Regions from separate parts of the Streptomyces sp. NPDC007856 genome, predicted to be linked through region 2. Evidence: riboswitches for the same ligand, from Rfam matches in the RefSeq annotation. Region 2 holds a riboswitch; the other holds the start of a gene.
The links. Region 2 has a riboswitch for cyclic di-AMP ahead of ACFYOH_RS01475 (NlpC/P60 family protein). Riboswitches for the same ligand answer to the same signal wherever they lie in the genome.

Region 1: another riboswitch for cyclic di-AMP. It lies ahead of ACFYOH_RS13465 (M23 family metallopeptidase); the one in region 2 lies ahead of ACFYOH_RS01475 (NlpC/P60 family protein).

What each region holds. Positions count from the first base shown of each region.
Region 1 covers NZ_JBIAEC010000004.1:493,907-498,109, forward strand. The annotation lists gene ACFYOH_RS13450 (GNAT family N-acetyltransferase) at 1-94, opposite strand, end outside; gene ACFYOH_RS13455 (HPr family phosphocarrier protein) at 273-554, shown strand; gene ACFYOH_RS13460 (GntR family transcriptional regulator) at 702-1,388, opposite strand; gene ACFYOH_RS13465 (M23 family metallopeptidase) at 1,588-2,334, opposite strand; cyclic di-AMP (ydaO/yuaA leader) riboswitch at 2,347-2,508, opposite strand; gene ACFYOH_RS13470 (M16 family metallopeptidase) at 2,720-4,108, opposite strand; gene ACFYOH_RS13475 (M16 family metallopeptidase) at 4,105-4,203, opposite strand, start outside.
Region 2 covers NZ_JBIAEC010000001.1:290,259-294,461, reverse strand. The annotation lists gene pcrA (DNA helicase PcrA) at 1-1,933, opposite strand, end outside; cyclic di-AMP (ydaO/yuaA leader) riboswitch at 2,195-2,366, shown strand; gene ACFYOH_RS01475 (NlpC/P60 family protein) at 2,374-3,555, shown strand; partial or broken gene ACFYOH_RS01470 (tellurite resistance/C4-dicarboxylate transporter family protein) at 4,027-4,203, shown strand, end outside.

The DNA.
Region 1 (4,203 bases), on a different contig from region 2:
TGATGCGCGCGGTACCACCGTCGCGCAGCACCACGTCCGCCTCCCAGTGGGCGGGGTACTGGTGCCGGTCCTGCCGGTCCGCCGAGGTCTGCATGGGCCCCAGAGTACGGCTCGCGTCCGACAACGGCGCAGGGCAGTCTGTGGAGGACGGAAGCCGGAACCGAGGCCGCGGTTCCGACGCCACGCCGGGCGGACGAAGGTCCGCTCCGGGGCATGCTTCGCGATATGGGAAACTGGTCTAGACAACCCTGAAGACTGAAGGGCAGCAACACATGGCTGAGCGCCGCGTCAACGTCGGCTGGGCCGAGGGCCTCCACGCCCGCCCCGCCTCCATCTTCGTCCGAGCCGCCACGGCCGCAGGCGTCCCGGTGACGATCGCCAAGGCTGACGGCAACCCCGTCAACGCGGCCTCCATGCTGGCTGTCCTGGGCCTGGGCGCCCAGGGCGGCGAGGAGATCGTGCTGGCCTCCGACGCCGAGGGCGCGGACGTCGCCCTCGACCGTCTGGCCAAGCTGGTCGCCGAGGGCCTCGAGGAACTGCCCGAGACGGTCTGAACAGCAGCACGCTGACACACCGGAGCCGCGTCGCCCTTTTCGGGCGGCGCGGCTCTGCGTTTCCGGGCTCTTTGCGCGCACACCGGAATTGAGGCAGCGGTAAATACTGCGCAGCCGAATACCTCTTCTTTGTATACGGCGCCCGTGTTAATGCCGGAGGCCCGACATGTTTACGGCGTGTTGCGAAGTCCTCACACGCTCGCCGGCCCCGGAAAAGCGCAGCCGGTGCACGGCCGTCGCGCGCTCGGTGTGCAGCGCCGTGAGCGCCCGCGCGCGCTCCCCGTCGCCGCGCGCCACCGCGTCGACGATGGCGCCGTGCTCCGTCCAGTAGTCCACCGGGCTCGACGGCGCCTCCACCGCGTACATCCAGGCGATCTTGTGCCGAAGCTGGCTGAGCATCGCGGTCAGCGAGGGGCTGCCCGAGGCCTGGGCGAGCGTCTCGTGGAACCAGCCGCCCAGCGACCGCAGATCGTCGCTGCTGCCCCTGCGGGCCCGCTCCTGGCCCAGCCTGACCAGGCCGCGCAGCACCTTCAGATGGGCCTCGGTGCGCCGCTGGGCGGCCCTGGCGGCCCCGAGCGGCTCCAGCAGCAGGCGCATCTCCAGCAGGTCGGCGGCCTCCTGCTCGGTCGGCTCGGCCACACACGCGCCCGCGTGCCGGCGGGTCACCACGAAGCCCTCGGCCTCCAGGGTGCGCAGGGCCTCGCGGACGGGGACGCGCGAGACGCCGTAGCGGCGGGCCAGGACTTCCTCGGTCAGCCGGCCGCCGCGCTCGTAGACCCCCGCGACGATGTCGTCCCGGATGGCCGTGCACACCGAGTGCGCCGGAATACGCATGACCGACCTCCGCTTTAATCCCCGTGAAACGTCGACGATGGACGCCTGTTCCGTGACTCTATTCCAATGAGCCGGAATTTCCGACGGCGGGCCGGAATCCATGGATATTTTTTGGTCAGCGGATCGGGTGGCGCCCGTGAAAAGACGACGAAAGCCCCGGCTCGGTGAGCCGGGGCTTCGCATGCCAGGCGATGAGGCGTCAGACGTTCACGCCGTGCTTGCGGAGGTAGGCGACGGGGTCGACGTCCGAGCCGTAGTCGGGGGTCGTACGGGCCTCGAAGTGCAGGTGCGGGCCCGTGGTGTTGCCGGTCGCGCCGGACAGGGCGATCTGCTGGCCCGGGGTGACCTGCTGGCCGACCGAGACGCCGATCGACGACAGGTGGCCGTACTGGGTGTACATGCCGTCGGCCATCCTGATCACGATCTGGTTGCCGTACGCGCCGCCCCAGCCGGTGGAGACGACGGTGCCGGAGCCGACCGCGTGCACCGGGGTGCCGCTCGCCGCGTGGAAGTCGATGCCGGTGTGCGAGCCGGAGGACCACAGCGAGCTGCTCGCCTTGTAGCCGGTGGAGACGTAGGAGTTCGCGATCGGGGCGACGAAGGTGTTCATCAGGCGCTTGCGCTCGGCCTCCCGGGCGGCGCGGGTCCTGGCCTCGTGCTCCTCCTTCGCCCTCTTCGCCGCGGCTTCCTCGGCCGCCTTGTGCTCGGCGGCCCGCTGCTGCGCGGCGGCCTGCGCGTCGATGTGCTCGGCCACGTCGTCGCTCAGGGTGAGGACCGGCGTGAGGCCGGTCTGCTCCACGGTGTTCTCGGCGGCGAGCGCCGGGGAGGCGGCCAGGGTGCCGATGACACCGGTGGTGGTGAGGGCTGCGATGCCTGCCGCCTGAGCGGTGGTGCGCTTGACCCGGCCGGGCTTGCGGTGCTTCCCGGTGGCGCACATGAACGCCATGGAGTGGCTGGTCCTTTCCTTCCCTCTCGCCTACCGGGTTAGCTGACGGGTTCGGAGCAGGAAGGTCTCCTACGGGCCCCCTCGCGGAGCGCGGGCGCCCGATTCACCCCAGGGACTGCGTGGGTCCCCGGCTCCCCTGGCTCGCGCCGTGCGGGGACTCGGCGATGGCTGTCCGGTGCCGCGGGTGCGGCGCACTGCTACCGACGAACAGCCCGGGTGACGCTACGTAAGCCTGCTTTCGAACCCCAAACGGATCCGGACTTTTGTAGCGCATCCCACAGGGCAGACAGGCAACCTCCGCCTCAAATCGGGCATCCCGGTAAGGGAGTGAGAACGGCAGGGGCCCTGACGGTCCATAGACCGTCAGGGCCCCACGCGCGTGCGGTTACTCGGCCGCCACGACCGTCACTTCACCGATGCCGAGTGCCTCCACCGGTGCCTTGATCTGGGAGGCGTCACCGACGAGGACGGTCACCAGACGGTCCACCGGGAAGGCGTTCACCACGGCCGCCGTGGCCTCCACCGTGCCCGTCGCGGCCAGCTGCTGATAGAGCGTCGCCTGGAAGTCGTCGGGCAGGTACTGCTCGACCTGGTCGGCCAGCGTGCTCGCGACGGCCGCCGCGGTCTCGTACTTCAGCGGCGCCACCCCGACGAGGTTCTGCACGGCCACGTCCCGCTCGGCGTCGGTCAGACCGTCCGCCGCCAGGGTGCGCAGCACCTTCCACAGGTCCTCCAGCGCCGGGCCGGTGTTGGGGGTGTCCACGGAGCCGCTGATGGCGAGCATCGAGGCGCCCGTGCCGTCCGGTGCGGACCGGAGGACCTGGCCGAAGGAGCGCACACCGTAGGTGTAGCCCTTCTCCTCGCGCAGGACGCGGTCCAGGCGGGAGGTGAGGGTGCCGCCGAGGCAGTAGGTGCCGAGCACCTGGGCGGGCCACACCCGGTCGTGCCGGTCGGGGCCGACGCGGCCGATGAGCAGCTGCGTCTGCACGGCGCCGGGCCGGTCCACGATGACCACGCGCCCGGTGTCGTCGGCGGTCACCGGCGGCACGGGCCGCGGCTCGCCCGGCGTGCCGGTCCAGGCGCCCAGGGTGTCGCCGAGCAGCGCGTCCAGGTCGACCCCGGTGAGGTCGCCGACCACCACCGCGGTGGCCGTGGCGGGGCGTACGTGCCGGCCGTAGAAGGCGCGTACGGCGGCGGCGTCGATCTTCTCGACGGTCTCCTCGGTGCCCTGGCGGAGCCGCGACATGCGCGAGGCCACCGGGAACAGCTCCTTGGAGAGCTCCTTGGCGGCCCGGCGGGAGGGGTTGGCCAGCTCGTGCGGGATCTCGTCCAGGCGGTTGCGGACCAGCCGCTCCACCTCGCTGTCGGCGAAGGCGGGCGCGCGCAGCGCGTCGGCGAGCAGGCCGAGACCCTTGGCCAGGCGCGAGGCGGGGACCTCCAGGCTGAGCCGGACGCCGGGGTGGTCGGCGTGCGAGTCCAGCGTGGCGCCCGCGCGCTCCAGCTCGGCGGCGAACTCCTCGGCGGAGTGCTTGTCGGTGCCCTCGGAGAAGGCCCGCGCCATGATCGTGGCGACGCCGTCCAGGCCGGCCGGCTCGGCGTCCAGGGGCGCGTCCAGCAGCACCTCGACGGCGACGACCTGCTGGCCGGGGCGGTGGCAGCGCAGCACGGTCAGGCCGTTGTCGAGCGCGGTGCGCTCGGGCGCCGGGAACGCCCAGGGCCTGGCCTCGCCGGCCTGCGGCTGGGGATGGAAGTCCATGGTGGCGAGCTCGGTCACTTGGCCGTCTCCTCGTTCTCGTTACCGGCCTCTACGGTGGCTTCCTGCTCCGGGTCCTCGGGAACGTCGGCGTCCGGGGCCTGCTCCGGGGACTT
Region 2 (4,203 bases):
GCAGGGTCATCAGGGTGATGACGCCGGAGCCTTCCTCGTCCTCGTCGGGAATCTGGTCGGAGTCGGCGACCAGCGCCACCTGCTCCAGGAAGTCGGCCAGCGTGCCCTGCTCGCCCTCCCCGCGCTCCTGCTCGAACTCCAGGGCCACCGCCGCGAGTTCCTGGAGGTTCTCGATGCGGGTCTCGTCCTGCGGGTCGGTGGAGGCCTGCAACTCGGCCAGGTAGCCGGTGCGTTCGAGCACCGCCTCCAGGACGGTCGCGGGACCCGCACCGGACTCGACGATGGTGCGCAGGTCCTCCATCAGCGTGTTGAACCGCTTGACGGCGTTGGTGGAGCGCGCGGCCATGCCGTACGCCTCGTCCACGCGCTTGAGCGCCTGCGGGAAACTGATCTTCTCGCGCTGGGAGAGGGCGTCGATCATCGCCTCCGCGCGCTCGCCGATGCCGCGCTTGGGCACGTTGAGGATGCGGCGCAGCGGCACCGAGTCCTCGGGGTTGGCGAGGACGCGCAGATAGGCCAGGACGTCCCGGACCTCCTTGCGCTCGTAGAAGCGGACCCCGCCGACGACCTTGTAGGGCAGGCCGACGCGGATGAAGACCTCTTCGAAGACACGGGACTGGGCATTGGTGCGGTAGAAGACGGCGACATCGCCCGCCCTGGCCTCGCGCGCGTCGACCAGACGGTCTATCTCGTCGGCGACGAACTGGGCCTCGTCGTGCTCGGTGTCGGCAACGTAACCGGTGATCCGCGCGCCCTGGCCGGCGTTGGTCCACAGGTTCTTCGGGCGGCGGGACTCGTTGCGCTCGATGACCGCGTTGGCGGCGGACAGGATGGTCTGTGTGGAGCGGTAGTTCTGCTCCAGCAGGATCGTCGTCGCGTTCGGGTAGTCCTCCTCGAACTGGAGGATGTTGCGGATCGTCGCGCCCCGGAAGGCGTAGATCGACTGGTCCGCGTCACCCACGACGCACAGTTCGGCGGGCGGGAGGTCGTGCTCGCTCGGCGGGATGTCCTCGCTGTGTTCGCCGGTGCCGACGAGTTCGCGCACGAGCGCGTACTGCGCGTGGTTGGTGTCCTGGTACTCGTCGACGAGGACATGCCGGAAGCGGCGGCGGTAGTGCCCGGCGACGTCCGGGAAGGCACGCAGCAGGTTGACCGTCGTCATGATCAGGTCGTCGAAGTCGAGCGCGTTGGCCTCGCGCAGGCGCGACTGGTAGAGCGCGTAGGCCTGGGCGAGGGTCTTCTCGAAGCCGTCCGTGGCCTGGGCGGCGAAGTCCTCCTCGTCGATCAGCTCGTTCTTCAGGTTGCTGATCTTCGCGCTGAACGATTTGGGCGGGAAGCGCTTGGGGTCGAGGTCCAGGTCGCGGCAGACCAGGGCCATCAGGCGCTTGCTGTCGGCGGCGTCGTAGATGGAGAAGCTGGAGGTGAAACCGAGCTTCTTGCTCTCCCGGCGCAGGATGCGCACGCACGCGCTGTGGAAGGTCATCACCCACATCGCGTTCGCGCGCGGGCCGACGAGGTGCTCGACGCGCTCCTTCATCTCGCCCGCGGCCTTGTTGGTGAAGGTGATCGCGAGGATCTGGCCCGGGTGCACATGCCGCTCGGCGAGCAGGTGGGCGATGCGGTGGGTGAGCACACGGGTCTTGCCGGAGCCGGCGCCGGCGACGATGAGCAGCGGGGAGCCGGCGTGCACGACCGCGGCGCGCTGGTTGTCGTTCAGCCCCTCCAGCAGCGCCGCCGCGTCGAGGGCGGGACGCGGGGCGCCGTCGCGGTAGTACGCGTCCCGGTCCGGCGGCACGTCGAACTTCCCGCCGAACAGATCGTCCGGAAGCGGCTCCGGAGCGTGATCGTCCTCGGGCGGCGGCGGGGGCTCCTCCTCGCGCCCGCGAGGGGCCTGGAGGTCCGCCAGGAAGCTGTCGTCAAAGAGGCTGCTCATCGCTCTACGAGTCTAGGGCTCCCCACCGACAACCGGTCGCCGTCCCCGGAACACGGCCGCCCCGGAAAGCAGTTGATCTTCACTGCCGAACGGCCCGCGCCCTGCTCACAGAGGGGTACCGTCCGATGACTCAGAAGCGAAACCTGACTCAGGTCACGAAAATGTATCGGACATATCACGCACCAACCTTCACAGGAGTCACACGAGTTGGCTAGCGTGCGTTCGGGCCGCACGACCCCTACCGGCGAACCTCGCCGGGCCGCGCGGCCCCCGCCGAGTCCGGCGTGCCCCGCAGGGCGCCCGGAGCCGGGGACCCACCGACCTTTGGGGTGAATCGGCCGGCTCCCACCCGGGACGCCGCCGTAGGGCAACCCTTCCGAACCACCGCCCGAACCCGACAGCTAACCCGGTAGGCGGCCCACTGGAAGGAGTCGCCTCTCTTGGCGTCGCACCGCAAGCCGCGCCCCGGCGGGACCATCGGAACCGGCCTTCGCGCTCCCGCCCTCGCCACCGCCGCCCTCACCTCCATGGCCGTGCTCTCGCAGACCGCGGAGGCCGCCCCGGGTACCGATCGCGCCAAGCCGACCCTGGAGGAGGTCGAGAAGAAGGTCGACGATCTCTACCGCCAGGCGGAGTCGGCGACCCAGAAGTACAACGCGGCCAAGGAGCGGACCGGCAAACAGCGCGGCCGCGTCGACGCCCTGCGCGAGGACGTCGCCCGGCGCACGGCACGCCTCAACAAGGCCCGTGAGGAGCTGGGCTCCTTCGCCGCGGCCCAGTACCGCACCGGCGCCGCCGCTCCGGACACGGCCACCTTCCTGCTGGCGAACGACCCGCAGGACTACTTCGACCAGACCCAGCTGATGAACCGGCTGACCTCGCGGGAGAAGAGCGCGGTCGACGACTTCATCGGCGAGCAGGCCGCGACGATGAAGAAGCGGCGGGAGGCCGCGGAGAGCCTGCAGACGCTGAGCGACTCGCAGCACGACCTGCAGACCGCCAAGGCAACCGTGCAGAAGAAACTGGCCTCGGCGCGGGAACTGCTGTCGCAGCTGACGGCCCAGGAGAAGGCGCGGCTGGCCGCCATCGAGCGGCAGAAGGACCAGGAGGCGGCGCGCAAGGCGGCCGAGCTGGCGAAGCAGCAGGCGGCTCAGCAGCAGGCCGACTCGTCCTCGTCGTCGTCCACCGCCACGGGGTCCGGCTCCGGGTCGGGTTCGACGGGCTCCGGCTCGACGGGGTCCACCACCACGTCCAGCTCGTACGACACGAAGGCAGAGAAGGCGATCGCCTTCGCCCGCGCGCAGATCGGCAAGCCGTATGTGTGGGGCGCCACCGGGCCGGACTCCTACGACTGCTCGGGCCTCACCCAGGCCGCCTGGAAGGCCGCCGGCGTCACCCTCCCGCGCACCACGTACGACCAGGTCAACGCGGGCACCACGGTCTCGCTCGCCGACGCGCGGCCGGGCGACCTGATCTTCTTCTACGACGACATCAGCCACGTCGGCGTCTACATAGGCAACGGCATGATGATCCACGCCCCGAAGCCGGGCGCGTACGTCCGCGAGGAGTCGATCTACTACGGCGGCGAGTCGATCATCCACAGCGTGGTCCGCCCGGGCTGACCACTCACCCCGGGCACGGGTGCGCCCCGCTCCACGCGCGCGTGCCGCCGAATTGCCGGACCACGCGCGCAGGTGCCGGCGGCTTGGGGGCCTCGCCTTGAGGCCCCCGGGCGCGCGTCGGCTGATCGCGTGCCGATGCGCGCGTGCGGGCGTTTTCCGCGTCCACGCGCGCGTGCGGGCGTTTTCCGCGTCCACGCGCGCGTGCGGGCGTTTTCCGCGTCCACGCGCGCGTGCGGCCGTTCCTGCGTCGATGCGCGCTACGTGCCGGCCTTCCTGCGTCCACACGCGCCGCGTGCCGGCTGTTCCTCCGTCCACGCGCCATCGGCCTTCCTGCGTCCACGCGCCACCGCTTTCCTGGGTCACGAACGCGGCGCCGGCTTCTCCCGGTCCCCCGCGCGTACCGGCGTTTTTGCTGTCCACACGCGCGTGCCCTTCCGGGCGGGAACCCCGCCGCTCCCTGGCATCGGGCGCATGCCGGGCATCTCAGGTCTGCGCGTGTGGTGGGCGGGGCGGTCTCCCCCGGCCGGGGCCGCCGTGATGGCGACCGGCATCCTGTCGGTGGGACTGCACATGACCGGCGACGAGACGCTCTCCCAGGCAGTGCTGGCGCTGGCGTGCGTCGCCTGGGCCGCGCCGGCCGCCGAGTTC